One region of the Enterobacter cloacae complex sp. HYC080_NIDB genome, then DNA from elsewhere that is predicted to be linked to it. Evidence: predicted binding sites of a transcription regulator. Region 1 holds the regulator's gene; the other holds the start of a gene.
The links. The regulator PhoB, encoded in region 1, activates phosphate uptake and scavenging genes when phosphate is short. The targets are predictions, from matches to a motif close to CTGTCATAAAACTGNCNNAT.
Positions count from the first base shown of each region.

Region 1 (7,486 bases):
CGGGCCCACGGCCAGATAGCAGACGGTGGCCAGCAGAACACCTGCGACTTTGCCAATCGGCGTGCTGAGGCTGTCCACGCCGCCACCGACTTTCGCCAGCGCGACGACGGTCAGTACCGGTAGACCCACGGCAGTAATCAGGAAACCAAACGCAGCGGTCCAGACGTGTTCACCCGCCTGTAAGCCAACCATTGGAGGGAAAATAATGTTGCCTGCGCCAACGAACAGCGCAAATGTCATAAAGCCCAGCGCGATGATGTCACGCGATTTTAAGTGATGGGTCATAAAACCTTACTGCCTGTGGATGTGGTGTTGAAAACATTGAGATTTTCGTTTTCCCTGACGGGACGATACAGCCGAAAAATTGCTCAATTTCAGCGGGAAATGCTCCCGTCCTGGCGTGGAGAAGAATAGTTTTTCGATTTACCACGCAAATACAGTCGGTCTGACAGTATCTGGGGGGCAATTTAAACGCTTATAACGTTTAAAGGCAAGGTGGGATCTCAAAACCAGAACAATATGCCAGCATGAAAATACACGCCAGCACAATACGCTATTTACAGGAAAAACTCATGGCTAATCATGCGAACAAAAAACACCCAGCCGTATATTATTCATCCGCGTTTCGCTTGACTGCAAAGCAAACGGGCCAGCAGATGCTGACCCGTGGAAAGGGAAAATGACACACCTGCCCTCAGGCGGTCTTTTTGGCAATTAATCGTTCCGGAATAACGAAACTGAAGCGGGTTCCTTTCCCCAGCGTACTCTGAATATCAAGTCGGCTTTCGTGGTGATTTACCGCGTGCTTCACAATCGCCAGCCCCAGGCCGCTCCCCCCTGTTTGCCGCGACCGCGCTTTATCCACGCGGTAGAAGCGTTCGGTCAGACGCGGGATATGCTCCGGTGCGATCCCCGGCCCGTTATCTTCCACGCTAAACTCGGCGCCCGTAGGGGTACGGTTCCAGCGCACCATAATATCCGTTCCTTCCGGCGTATGGTTCACTGCGTTGTACACCAGGTTAGATATGGCGCTACGAAGCTCATCCTCACTGCCCAGCACCTTTAGCGTGCTGTCGACCTCGAAGGTCAGGTGATGCTTTTTGTGGCTTAACGTCTGCGCTTCACGCTCCACGACCCGCAGCATCATCGGCACATCTATCGTGTCATTCAGCGCAAGCGTAGGCGCCGCTTCAATCTTCGAGAGCGTCAGCAGCTGCTTCACCAGCCCTTCCATGCGATGCGTTTGCTCGCGCATGGTATGCAGCGCTTTTTCACGCGGCGCACCTTCCAGCGTTTGCTCCTGCATCATCTCCAGATAGCCCTGAAGCACGGTCAACGGAGTACGCAGTTCGTGGCTGACGTTCGCAAAGAAATTACGGCGCGCGCCCTCAAGCTGGTGCATTTGGGTGACATCGCGCGCCACCATCAGCCACTGCTTATCGCTGTAAGGCATCACGCGGATTTCCAGATGGCGACCATTATTGAGCTTCAGATTGTGCGGGCGGGTAAAATCACGCTTTTTCAGATACAGCGTGAATTCGGGATAGCGTAAAAGGTTAAGGATGTTCTGACCGTTATCGTCCGGCCAGCGAAGGCCCAGCAGCTGTTGCGCCAGGCCGTTACACCAGAAGATGGTGCCTTCTTCAGTGGTCAGGATGACCGCATCCGGCAACGACTCCGCCCCGCTGCGAAAACGCTTAATCAGGCTTCCCAGCTCGCGACGGCGCTTTTTATTACGCATCTGCATCTGGTGCAGGCCGTACAGCAGGGGCTCCCAGCTGCCGCTGCCCGGCGGTGGGGTCATACTGCGGTCAACCCACAGCCACCAGGAGAGGCGCAGCAGGTTCCAGAAATGCCAGATCAGCAGCCCGGTGACCGACGCCAGCAGAAACCACGGCAGATGTCCGAGAAAGGCCCCAAGAAGGAAGGCCGGAATACAGCATAAGATCAGTTCAAAGACGAGCCTTTTCCATGACAGACGTTCCAGCACGCGTCACACTCCTGTCATTGTTCAGAAACGGGTCGAAAAACGATAACCCGTGCCGCGGACCGTCTGTACCATGCGATCGTGGCCGCTCAGTTCCAGCGCTTTTCGCAGGCGGCGAATATGTACGTCAACCGTCCGGTCTTCGACATACACGTTAGTTCCCCAGACGTTATTCAGCAACTGCTCGCGGCTGTATACGCGTTCCGGGTGAGTCATAAAGAAGTGCAGGAGTTTAAATTCGGTAGGGCCCATATCGAGGGGGTTTTCGCCGGTCATCACGCGGTGCGAGGTAGGGTCAAGGCTGAGTCCCTGCATCTCTATCACCTCTTCCACCGCCATCGGTGAAATACGGCGCATCACGGCTTTAATGCGGGCGACCAGCTCTTTTGGGGAGAACGGTTTAGTGATGTAATCGTCCGCGCCGGTTTCTAGTCCGCGCACGCGATCCTCTTCCTCTCCGCGCGCCGTGAGCATGACAACCGGGATGTCGCGGGTCAGTGCCTCACGCTTCAGGTGTTTGATAAACTGCAGTCCGGAGCCGCCAGGCAACATCCAGTCCAGCAGAATCAGATCGGGCCAGGGTTCATTCAGCTGGTTCACTGCGCTGTCATAATCTTCCGCTTCAACCGGCTGGAAGCCATTTTGCTCGAGCACGAAGCACACCATTTCACGAATTGGAGCTTCATCTTCTACGACCAGAATACGTCTCGCCATACTTTGCCCTGTCTTATCTTATTAAGTTACACGTTTGTAATTCGGCGCCATTATGCGTCAGATTTATGACAGATTTATGAAAAACATTACCACGGTAGCGGGCAAACCGTTGTTTTATTACAGCGGTTATTTTCCCTTCTCTGAACGTTTATAATCCTGCTTTCTCATTTTTGCCACGGAACCGCTATGCGCATACTTCACACCTCGGACTGGCATCTCGGTCAAAATTTTTACAGCAAAAGCCGTGCGGCTGAACATGAAGCGTTCCTGAACTGGCTGCTGGAGACGGCGCAGGCCCACGAGGTCGATGCGATTATTGTCGCGGGTGACATCTTTGATACGGGGTCGCCCCCCAGCTATGCGCGCGAGCTGTATAACCGCTTCGTGGTGAATTTGCAGCAGACCGGCTGTCATCTGGTGATAGTCGCCGGTAACCATGACTCCGTGGCAACGCTCAATGAATCCCGCGACATTCTGGCGTTTCTCAATACTACCGTCGTCGCCAGCGCCGGGCATGCCCCGCAGATCCTGAAAAAACGCGACGGTACGCCGGGGGCGGTGCTGTGCCCGATCCCCTTTTTACGCCCGCGCGATATCGTACAAAGTCAGGCGGGACTGTCGGGCACGGAAAAGCAGCAACATTTATTACAGGCCATCACCGACTATTATCACCAGCAGCACGCGGATGCCTGCAACCTGCGTGGCGAACAGCCGATACCGGTGATTGCGACCGGGCATCTCACCACCGTTGGGGCCAGTAAAAGTGACGCCGTGCGTGACATCTATATCGGCACGCTGGACGCCTTTCCGGCGCAGAACTTCCCGCCTGCGGACTACATTGCGCTCGGGCATATTCACCGCGCCCAGGTTATCGGCGGCTGCGAACATATTCGCTACTGCGGATCCCCTATTTCGCTCAGTTTCGATGAAACCGGCAAAGCCAAATCCGTGCATCTGGTGAGCTTCAGCGAGGGCAAACTCAGTGCCGTCGAGACGCTGGAGGTGCCGGTCACCCAGCCGCTGGCGGTGCTGAAAGGCGATCTGGAGGCCATCACCGCTCAGCTTGAACAGTGGCGCGGCACCGCGCTTAATCCCCCCGTCTGGCTGGATATCGAAATCACTACGGATGACTACCTGCATGATATGCAGCGAAAAATCCAGGCGCTGACGGAAGACTTGCCGGTAGAGGTCTTACTGGTGCGCCGCAGCCGCGAGCAGCGCGAGAAAATTCTGTTAAGCGCCCAGCGGGAAACGCTCAGCGAGTTGCGGGTAGAAGAGGTGTTTGAGCGCAGGCTCTTGCAGGAGGATATTGACGACGCGAAGCGCGAAAGACTCAGCGAACTGTTCACCCATACCCTGCATGCCCTCAATGACGAGGAAGAAAACGCATGAAAATTTTGAGCCTGCGTCTGAAAAATCTCAACTCCCTCAAGGGCGAGTGGAAAATTGACTTTACCGCTGAACCCTTTGCCAGCAACGGGCTGTTTGCCATTACCGGCGCCACAGGCGCAGGTAAAACCACCCTGCTCGACGCCATCTGTCTGGCGCTTTATCACGAAACGCCGCGCCTGAGTAAGGTTTCCCAGGCACAAAACGACCTGATGACGCGAGATACCGCCGAGTGTCTGGCGGAAGTGGAGTTTGAGGTAAAAGGCATCGCCTACCGCGCCTTCTGGAGCCAGAACCGGGCACGCAACCAGCCGGACGGCAACCTGCAGGCGCCGCGCGTGGAGCTGGCCCGCTGCGAAGATGGCAAAATCCTCGCCGATAAAGTCACGGACAAGCTGGAGCAAACCGCCGCGCTCACCGGTCTGGACTATGGCCGCTTTACCCGTTCAATGTTGCTCTCACAGGGGCAATTTGCCGCCTTCCTGAATGCCAAACCGAGCGATCGCGCAGAGCTGCTGGAAGAGCTGACAGGCACCGAAATCTACGGCCAGATTTCCGCCATGGTGTTTGAAAAACACAAAGCCGCCCGCAGCCTGCTGGAAAAGTGCGAGGCGCAGGCAGCGGGCGTCGTGCTGCTGAGTGAAGAACAGCAGCAGCAATTACAGCAAAGTTTGCAGGCACTTACTGACGAAGAGAAAACGTTGCTGGCACAGCAGCAAAACCAGCAGAAACATTTTCAGTGGCTTACCCGTCATGATGAGCTTGTGCGCGAGCAACAACGCATCACCGCATTGCAGCAGCAGGCACAACAGGCTCTGACGGACGCTGCGCCTGAGCTGGCAAAGCTCCAGCTTGCGCAGCCCGCCGCCCAGCTTCGTCCGCTCTGGGCGCACCAGCAGGAGCAAACCGCGCGTCTGACGCAAACCCAGCAGCGAATTATTGAAGTAAATACTCGCTTACAAGCCAAAACCGCGCTGCGCGCGCGGATCCGTAATACTGCCCTGCGTACCCACGCCGAGCTTCATACTGAACTGACGGCGCTGGCGCAGTGGCTGGCGGAGCACGAGCGTTATCGCCTGCTGGGTCAGGAGATTGCCGGATGGCGCGCGCTCTTCTCACAGCTTAACCGCGATAAAAACCAGTTGGCCACGCACGCTGCGCGGATGACTGAGTTACGTAACAAGCTGACTGACATGCCGGAAAATACGCTCACGCTGACGGCGGATGAGGTCAACGTGGCAATGGAGCAGCAGTCCCGGTCACGCACGCAGCGCCAGCGGCTGACGTCGCTACACGCTCGCTATCAGCCGCTGCAAAAGCGCCTGCGCCAGAGCAATGAAAACGTACAGAAAGCCCAGGCGGAGCAGAGCAAACTTAATGAAACGTTGACGCTGCGCCGCCAGCAGTACAAAGAGAAACACCAGCACTATCTGGATCTGAAGGCCCTGTGCGAGCGTGAAGCGACAATTAAAGATCTGGAAAGCTATCGTTCACAGCTTGAGGCAGGCAAACCTTGTCCCCTGTGCGGTTCCTGCGAGCATCCCGCCATTGAGCAATATCAATCGCTTGAGCTGACGGATAACCAGCGCCGCCGTGATGCGCTGGAAAAAGAGGTGGCCGCGCTAAAAGAAGAAGGCCTGCTGGTGCTGGGGCAGGTTAATGCCCTGGCTCAGCAGATTCAGCGCGAGACGGGCGACGTGCAGACCCTGTCTGAGGAAGAGCAAGCACTCACTAAAGAGTGGCTTGAGATCTGCGCGTCCCTGAATATCACATTGAATATTCAGGAAGATATCGCGCCATGGATAAACGAGCAGGAACACTATGAGCGCCAGCTTTATCAGCTCAGCCAGCGTCTTACCCTGCAAAACCAGCTGAACGAACAGGAAGCGCAGGCGCGCCAGTATCAGCAGCAGCTGACGGCGACACGCCAGACGCTGGAACATACCCTGCTCACGCTGTCGCTTAGCGTTCCCGAAGAGGGGAACGAAGCCGCCTGGCTGCACGCCCGCGAAGGAGAATTCGCGCAGTGGCAGGAAAAACAAACGCAGCACGGCGTGCTTGTGGAACGCAGCAACGCTCTGAAGCCGTTGCTCGACACACTTCCGGCAACCCACACCGAAGAGACCGAACCGGCCATTCCTGATGGCTGGCGCGCCATTCACGATGAATGCGTATCGCTGCAAAGCCAGCTTACCGCCCAGCAGCAACAGGAGGCGCTGGAGCAAGAGCGCCTGCAACAGTCGCAGACCCAATTCTCCGCGGCGCTCTCTGCCAGCTGTTTTGCCGACAGGGAGGCGTTCATTGCCGCCCTGCTGGATGATGACACCCTCCGTGGCCTCGAACAGCTGAAGCAGTCGTTGGAAAACCAGATACAGCAGGCCACGGCGCTATCCGGCCAGGCGAACCAGCAGCTACAGGCGCATGTTGCGCTGCGCCCGGAAGGTCTCGAGGCCGATGCATCCACTTTGCAAATCCAGCTGCAGCAGCTGGCGCAACAGCTTCGCGAGAACACCACGCATCAGGGCGAGATCCGCCAGCAGCTCAAGCAGGACAGCGACAACCGTCAGCATCAGCTGACGTTGATGCAGCAAATTGAAGAGGCCGCGCGTCAGGCCGACGACTGGGGCTATCTGAACGCGCTGATCGGCTCCAGTACCGGCGATAAGTTCCGTAAGTTCGCTCAGGGGCTGACGCTGGATAATCTCGTCTGGCTTGCTAACCAGCAGCTAAATCGCCTGCACGGGCGTTATCTGCTCCAGCGCAAAGCCAGCGATGCGCTGGAGCTGGAAGTAGTCGACACCTGGCAGGCGGATGCCGTACGCGATACACGCACGCTCTCTGGCGGCGAGAGCTTCCTGGTCAGCCTGGCGCTGGCGCTGGCGCTTTCCGATCTGGTGAGCCACAAAACGCGAATCGATTCGCTGTTCCTGGATGAAGGATTCGGCACCCTCGACAGTGAAACGCTGGATACCGCACTGGATGCGCTCGACGCGCTGAACGCTACCGGGAAAACCATCGGCGTCATTAGCCACGTCGAGGCGATGAAAGAGCGCATACCGGTGCAGATTAAGGTGAAGAAGATTAATGGGCTGGGGTATAGCAGGCTGGACAGGGAGTTTGCTGTGGGGTGAATAAAGGGTCGCTGCGGTCTGGTGCCCTCACCCTGGCCCTCTCCCACAGGGAGAGGGTACAAACATCAAAAACAGCAACTTGCGTTGCTGTTTTGCTTTTATTCCGGCCACAGCCACGCCGCGCCGCGCACGCCGCTGGAGTCGCCGTGGACAGCTTTACGGATCGGGGTTTCACACTCGCCGCCGAAAACCCACTGCTTCACAAGATTTGGCACCGTGGCGTACAAGCGGTCAACGTTGCTCATCCCGCCCCCCAGCACAATCA
Region 1 is NZ_CP114212.1:3,533,997-3,541,482, forward strand. It holds gene brnQ (branched-chain amino acid transporter carrier protein BrnQ) at 1-285, opposite strand, end outside; gene phoR (phosphate regulon sensor histidine kinase PhoR) at 695-1,990, opposite strand; gene phoB (phosphate response regulator transcription factor PhoB) at 2,012-2,701, opposite strand; gene sbcD (exonuclease subunit SbcD) at 2,888-4,093, shown strand; gene sbcC (exonuclease subunit SbcC) at 4,090-7,221, shown strand; gene mak (fructokinase) at 7,320-7,486, opposite strand, start outside.

Region 2 (7,486 bases), 410 kb from region 1:
TGGAGGCCAGCGATATTAAATACCGCCACGACCGCCATCTGCTGCGCGAAGCGCTGGAGAAGGCGATTCAGGCGCTGGGTTAGGTTCGTTTTATGCGGCCTGTTGCCCTCACCCCGGCCCTCTCCCACAGGGAGAGGGAGAAAACACATCACCGACTCACGATGCCGCAATAAACAAATCCCGCAGCTGATGAAGCTGATCGCGGATCTGTGCCGCCTCTTCGAACTCCAGGTTCTGGGCGTGCTGCATCATCTGCGCCTCCAGCTCGTGGATCTTCTGCTGCAGCGCTTTCGGCGTCAGTACGACGGTATCTTCTTCCACCACGGAACGCGCTTTGCCGCGGCCTTTCGCTTTGGTCTTCGCAATGTTCTGACCGAGCGCCAGAATATCCACCACTTTCTTGTTCAGCCCCTGCGGAGTAATGCCGTGCTCTTCGTTATAGCGCTGCTGTTTCTCACGGCGGCGTTCGGTTTCGCCAATCGCTTTCGCCATTGACGGGGTAATTTTATCGCCGTAGAGAATCGCTTTGCCATTGACGTTACGCGCGGCGCGGCCAATGGTCTGGATCAGCGAGCGCTCGGAACGCAGGAAGCCCTCTTTATCCGCGTCCAGAATCGCCACCAGCGAGACTTCCGGCATATCCAGCCCCTCTCGCAACAGGTTGATCCCTACCAGCACGTCAAACTCACCCAGACGCAAATCGCGGATGATCTCCATACGCTCTACGGTATCGATATCCGAGTGCAGATAACGCACCTTCTCACCGTGCTCTTCCAGATACTCGGTCAGGTCTTCCGCCATACGCTTAGTGAGCGTGGTCACCAGCACACGCTCGTTGATGGCGGCACGCTTGCGGATCTCAGAAAGCAGATCGTCCACCTGGGTCGCCACCGGACGCACTTCGATAATCGGATCCAGCAGCCCGGTCGGACGAACCACCTGATCAATCACCTCATCGCCCGATTTCTCCAGCTCGTAGTTGCCCGGCGTGGCCGACACATAAATAGTTTGTGGCGCCAGCGCCTCAAACTCTTCAAACTTCATCGGACGGTTATCCAGTGCCGACGGCAGACGGAACCCGTACTCCACCAGCGTCTCTTTACGCGCGCGGTCACCGCGGTACATCCCGCCAATCTGCGGAATGGTGACGTGGGATTCGTCTATCACCAGCAAGCCGTCGGCCGGAAGGTAGTCAAACAGCGTCGGCGGCGGCTCACCCGGCCCACGACCGGAGAGGAAACGGGAGTAGTTTTCAATGCCGGAGCAGTAGCCGAGCTCGTTCATCATCTCCAGATCGAACTGGGTTCGCTGGCTCAGGCGCTGCTCTTCCAGCAGCTTATTGTTCGCCAGAAGCACCTTACGGCGTTCAGCCAGCTCCACTTTGATCTCTTCCATCGCCTGCACGATACGCTCGCGCGGCGTCACGTAGTGCGTTTTAGGGTAGATGGTAAAACGCTGGATCACCGACTCAACGTGACCGGTTAGCGGGTCAAACAACGATAAACGTTCAACCTCTTCATCAAACAGCTCAACGCGCAGCGCCATATCGTCCGATTCCGCCGGGAAGATGTCGATCACCTCCCCGCGCACGCGGAACGTTCCGCGCTGAAATGCCTGGTCGTTACGGGTGTACTGCAACTCCGCCAGACGGCGCAAAATCGCACGCTGATCGATGATCATCCCCTGCGTCAGGTGGAGCATCATCTTCAGATAGAGGTCCGGGTCGCCCAGGCCGTAAATCGCCGAAACCGACGCCACCACAACCACATCGCGACGCTCCAGCAGCGCCTTGGTCGCCGACAGTCGCATCTGCTCGATGTGTTCGTTCACTGAGGCATCTTTCTCAATGAAGGTGTCAGAGCTCGGCACATAGGCTTCCGGCTGGTAGTAATCGTAGTAGGAGACGAAATACTCAACGGCGTTCTCCGGGAAGAACTCTTTCATCTCGCCGTAAAGCTGTGCCGCGAGGGTTTTGTTGGGGGCAAGCACCATCGTAGGGCGCTGCAGATCCGCGATCACGTTGGCGATGGTGAACGTTTTACCGGAACCGGTTACCCCCAGCAGCGTCTGGTGCGCAAGCCCATCTTCCAGCCCCTCTTCCAGACGACGGATCGCCTCAGGCTGATCGCCAGATGGACGGAAAGCAGAATTCAGTTTGAACGGTTTACTCATGGGCGACGACCTGATGACGTTATAAGCGGCAGGTGAGTAATTTTACTCGTTGTTGCCAGGAATGCCAGTAAAAAACACTGGATGAAAAACCAGTAGCATGTCAGGATATTTAGCATAGCGGCTTAAGGATTAGCGCGTTAATGGATAAAATTTCGACTCTGACGAGATAAAAAACCAGTCAACGTGGGTTATCCCCAGAACTTTTTCTTTTTTAACATTTGTCAAGCCAGGTTATGAGAGTTTTATGGCAGCGCGTGACACTTTCATTACGGTAATTGCTTTTATCTAAGCAATTAAATTTTAAACGATATTTTCTAAAGCCGCGTTTCGCGTCAATTTGGGCGAAAGCCGCGTCTTCTCTCGCTTATCGCGTGTTTTCTAACTCTAATGCACATGGTTATCCACAGGAATAGTGGATAACTGCTTCCAGCCCGTGCAGAGTGCCGCTCGGCAAATTCCCGGATTTTCCCACGAGACGGCAACAAAAAATTTTTATCGCTATTTTTTGTCGATAAACAGTTGCGTCATTCATAACCACCTGATGGGATCTTGCTCACATTTCCGCCATTTTCCCCTGCACCACGACTCAACACCGCCAGCACCGTCGATGTGCAATTCCGGGTTTCCTTACCCCACTTAGTGGTGGAACATTCTTAAAAAAGCCGCTTTTTTAATCACTTCACGGTTTCTGGCAGGGGTTTTGCACAATCAAAAACCGAGCGTCACCGACACATTTTTAAGGAGAGAAAGATGTTGAGTCTGCGTGCAGTGAATCAGTTTTACGGAAGCCAACATACGCTATGGAACGTGGATTTAGATTTTCCGCAAGGGATGTGTACCGGCGTTGTTGGCCTGCCAGGGATGGGAAAAACCACCCTAATGAATTGCATCACCGGGAAAGTACCCGTGGATAGCGGCACCATCATCTGGCATGAAGCGGGTGCGCCGCCGCGTGATTTACTCAGCCAGACGGCCGAACAACGTTCCGGACCGGGGATTGGCTATGTCCCGCAGGACAGGCGGATTTTTTCTCAGCTGACGATTGAGGAAAATTTGCACATTGCCATGCGGGCGATGGATAAATCCGACCCGGCAGCGAAAAGTGAAGTGTACAAGCTCTTTCCCGAACTTTACGCGCTGCGTCAGACGCGAGGCAACGCCCTTTCGCCAGAGGCGCAGTATCAGCTTGCTCTGGCAAATGCGCTGGTCAATCGCCCGCGTATGTTGATTCTTGATGAACCTATGCACGGTGCCGGCCAGGGCTTTGCCCATAAGCTTGCACAACTGCTGGTACGGCTAAACCGGGAGCTTGGGATGACGGTGCTGCTAGCAGAACAGCAGCTGTCGTTTATCCGCCGGGTAGCGGATCGGTTTTGCATGCTCTATCGCGGACGTAACGTGGCACAGGGCCACGTTAACGAACTCAACGATGAGCTTATTGCCCACTGGATGTCGCTGGAAGCAAGACGCTGAGGTCAAGATACTGACCGGTTTCGGCCTGTTCGGCATCGTCTGCAAGCCAGGGGATCTCCCCCAGGAATGGTGCGGGGAGCACCCGTTTGAGGGTCGTCAGATACTCATGGTGTCGCTTGCCCGGCGTGACCACGTCGTTGGCTATCCAGCCCGCGAGACGCAGCCCTGCCTGCTGAACGGCCTGCGCCGTCAACATGGCGTGGTTAATACACCCGAGCTTGACGCCGACAACGAGTATGACCGGCAGTTGCTCGGCCTGCACCCAGTCAGCAAACGTCTGGTTCTGAGAGAGCGGCGTAAACCACCCGCCTGCACCTTCCACCAGCACCCAGTCGGCCTGGCTTTCCAGGGTTCGTAACCCGGCAGAGAGCACGGCAAAATCAATCGGACGGCCTTCATCGGCGCTGATAATGTGCGGCGAGGTCGGCTCGGCAAAGGTATACGGGTTCACCGCTGAATAGGCGAGTTCGAGCGTGCTGTTACGCTGAAGCGCCAGCGCGTCGGTGTTACGTAACCCCTCCGCCGTCATCTCGCTGCCGGAAGCCACAGGCTTATACCCGGCGGTGTTTTTCCCAAGCTTTCGCGCCGCCTGCAAAAGGGCAGCGCTGGCAACCGTCTTGCCCACTTCCGTATCCGTCCCGGTGACAAAATAACGTTCAGTCACGTTCAATAATCCCATGAAAAAGTTGATAAGAGAGCGGGAACTGGCCCCGCTGCTGCGGCCAGGCCAGCTCAAGGCGCTGCAGCTGGCCCCGGGTCAGCGGTTTTTTCTCGCGCCCGGCATGCAGATGCGTGGCGCCAATGCCCTTCAGCGAGCGCATCGCGCTTAAAGCATCGGTAAAATCGAGAGTGATGGTCTGCACCGTACTGCGATAGCGCCAGCCTGCCAGGGCCTGCATAACCTGCTCATATGACAAAAAGCGGTTGGCGTGCGGCTGTTCATCCACCGCCTGCCATGCCTGATTGAGCTCAGGTAACGAGCTTTCCAGTAGCGTGGTAAACGCCACCTTGCCGCCCGGGCAGGCGACGCGATAAAGCTCGCTCAACGCCTGCGGCAGGCTGCTGCACCACTGCACCGCCAGATGGCTCCAGACCAGATCGAATTGCGCGTCCGCCAGCGGAATCGCCTCGATGTCCGCCACCAGATAACGATGCGCAGCCTGCTGCTGGCGCGCCTCATCCAGCATAGCGGGAGACAGGTCGATGGCCGTCACGTGACTTCCCGCCTCGCGCCAGAGTCGGCTATTCCCGCCGGGGCCGCACCCGGCGTCAAGCACCTGGGTAAAGCGCCTCTCGCCGAGCAACGTCATCAGCCCCTGTGCGCTCTGGCGCTGCAGTTCATCGTGCTGTGAATAGCTGCGCGCGGCCCGGCCGAACGCCGCCGCAATGGCCTGCTTATTGACTGGCAACATGCAGCGCCTCCAGCAGTGCCGCAATATCCTCGGTCTCGTGCGCCGCCGTCAGCGTGAGCCGCAGACGCGCCGTGCCCGGCGGTACGGTGGGTGGACGAATAGCCGTGACCCACATCTCCCGATCGCGCAGCGTTTGTGCCAGGGAGAGCGCCTGCGCGTTTTCCCCTACGATCACCGGCTGGATGGCACTTTGTGAATCAGTACTGCGGAAAGGAAGCGCCGCCAGTCCCTGACGGAAGCGGCAGATATGCTCTGCCAGCCGCTGGCGACGTTCCTCCCCTTCTGCGCTACGAATGACGGCCAGGGACGCAGACAACGCCACGGCCTGCGCCGGTGGCATGCTGGTGCTGTAGATCAGGTGCCGGGCAAACTGCAGCAGATAGTCTGCAACGGACTCGCTGCACAGTACGGCGGCGCCACTCACGCCAAAACCTTTGCCGAAAGTGACTATCAGCAGCTCCGGCCTGACGCCTTGCTGGTGAACACTTCCCCGCCCTTCATCACCCGTCACGCCGATACCGTGGGCATCGTCGACCAGCAGCCAGGCATGTTGCTGTCTGGCAGCCTCGTGCAGTACGGCAAGCGGTGCGCTGTCGCCGTCCATGCTGAATACCCCTTCTGTGACCACCAGCTGTTGCCCCTCGCACGGTTTATCCAGCAGCGCAGCGAGTTGCCCCGCATCGTTATGGGCAAAGCGGCGCAGCTGAGCCGGACTCAAACTTGCCGCTTCCAGCAGCGAGGCATGGCTTAAGCGGTCGGCGACAATGCGGTCGTCCTTCCCCATCAGGGCGGTAATCACCGCCTGATTGGCGGCAAAACCCGAAATAAACAACAGCGCGCGCGGGTAGCCCAGCCAGTCGGCAAGCGCCTCCTCCAGCGCCTGATGTGCCGGGGTGTAGCCGCTAACGTGCCCCGATCCACCGCTGCCCACGCCAAACCGCTCTGCCCCCTGCTGCCAGGCGCGAACGATAGCCGGATGCTGGCTAAGACCGAGATAATCGTTACTGGAGAAGTTACGGTAACGCCGACTGTCGCGGGTCAGAAAACGGCCTGCGCCGTTTTCGACCACCTTGCGTACGCGAAACGCATCAGTCGCCCGACGCTCGTCGAGCGCCGACTGGATACGTGCCTGCCAGGTCATACTGCTGCCGCGTTGTAGAACTGGTCGGTGTCGGCATTGAAAATCTGCTGCTCCAGCTGCTGCTGTTGCTCGTTATCGCCCGTCAGCACCTCGGTCTGATGCGGGTTCAGCCCCAGCTTGCGGAACAGCTGAACATCTTTGTCTTCCTCCGGGTTCGGCGTGGTCAGCAGCTTGCAGCCGTAGAAGATGGAGTTGGCCCCGGCCATAAAGCACATTGCCTGGGTCTGCTCGTTCATCTGCTCACGGCCCGCAGAAAGGCGTACATAAGAGGTCGGCATCATGATGCGCGCCACCGCGATAGTGCGAATAAAATCAAACGCGTCCACGTCCTCGTTATCCGCCAGCGGCGTGCCTTTGACCTTCACCAGCATGTTAATCGGGACGCTTTCCGGCGGCGTTGGCAGGTTCGCCAGCTGCAGCAGCAGACCCGCACGATCTTTCACCGTTTCACCTAAGCCCACAATACCGCCGGAACAGACTTTGATCCCCGCGTCACGCACTTTGTCCAGCGTATCCAGACGCTCCTGATAGGTGCGCGTGGTGATGATGTTGCCGTAAAACTCCGGCGAGGTATCGAGGTTATGGTTGTAGTAATCCAGTCCTGCCGCCGAGAGGCGCTGCGCCTGTTCTTCGTTCAGCGTTCCGAGCGTCATACAGGCTTCGAGGCCCATCTCCTTCACCCCTTTCACCATCTGCTCCAGATACGGCATATCGCGATCGTGCGGGTTCTTCCACGCCGCCCCCATGCAGAAGCGGGTCGAGCCGGCGTTTTTCGCCTTACGCGCGGAATCGAGCACCTGCTCTACTTCCATCAGGCGTTCGGATTCAAGACCGGTTTTATAGCGTGCGCTCTGTGGGCAATATTTGCAGTCTTCAGGACAGGCGCCGGTCTTGATCGACAGCAGCGTGCTGACCTGAACATGGCGCGGATCGAAGTGCTGACGATGCACCTGTTGGGCTTCAAACATCAGCTCAAGGAAAGGTTTATTGAATAATTCAGTAACTTGCGACATCGTCCAGCGTGCGTGGTGAGCCATCGGGCTTCTCCAAAGGGTTTTGTTAATTTTCGGTTCGGTTTATACTCGTAAACCTAAAACTTTTCAAAATGGTTTACAAGTCGATTATGACCCAGGACGATCTCGCCTTCGACAAGCAGCATATCTGGCACCCTTACACCTCCACCACCCGCCCTCTTCCCGTCTATCCGATGGCCTCGGCCCACGGCTGCGAGCTGCACCTTGCCAGCGGTGAACAGCTCGTCGACGGGATGTCCTCCTGGTGGGCGGCC
Region 2 is NZ_CP114212.1:3,119,219-3,126,704, forward strand. It holds gene yvcK (uridine diphosphate-N-acetylglucosamine-binding protein YvcK) at 1-83, shown strand, start outside; gene uvrB (excinuclease ABC subunit UvrB) at 157-2,172, opposite strand; gene O1723_RS14845 (ABC transporter ATP-binding protein) at 2,923-3,645, shown strand; gene bioD (dethiobiotin synthase) at 3,608-4,309, opposite strand; gene bioC (malonyl-ACP O-methyltransferase BioC) at 4,302-5,057, opposite strand; gene bioF (8-amino-7-oxononanoate synthase) at 5,041-6,198, opposite strand; gene bioB (biotin synthase BioB) at 6,195-7,235, opposite strand; gene bioA (adenosylmethionine--8-amino-7-oxononanoate transaminase) at 7,322-7,486, shown strand, end outside.
Region 2: uvrB (excinuclease ABC subunit UvrB) is a predicted target of PhoB. The motif match lies at 2,404-2,423, and genes of this name have one in related genera.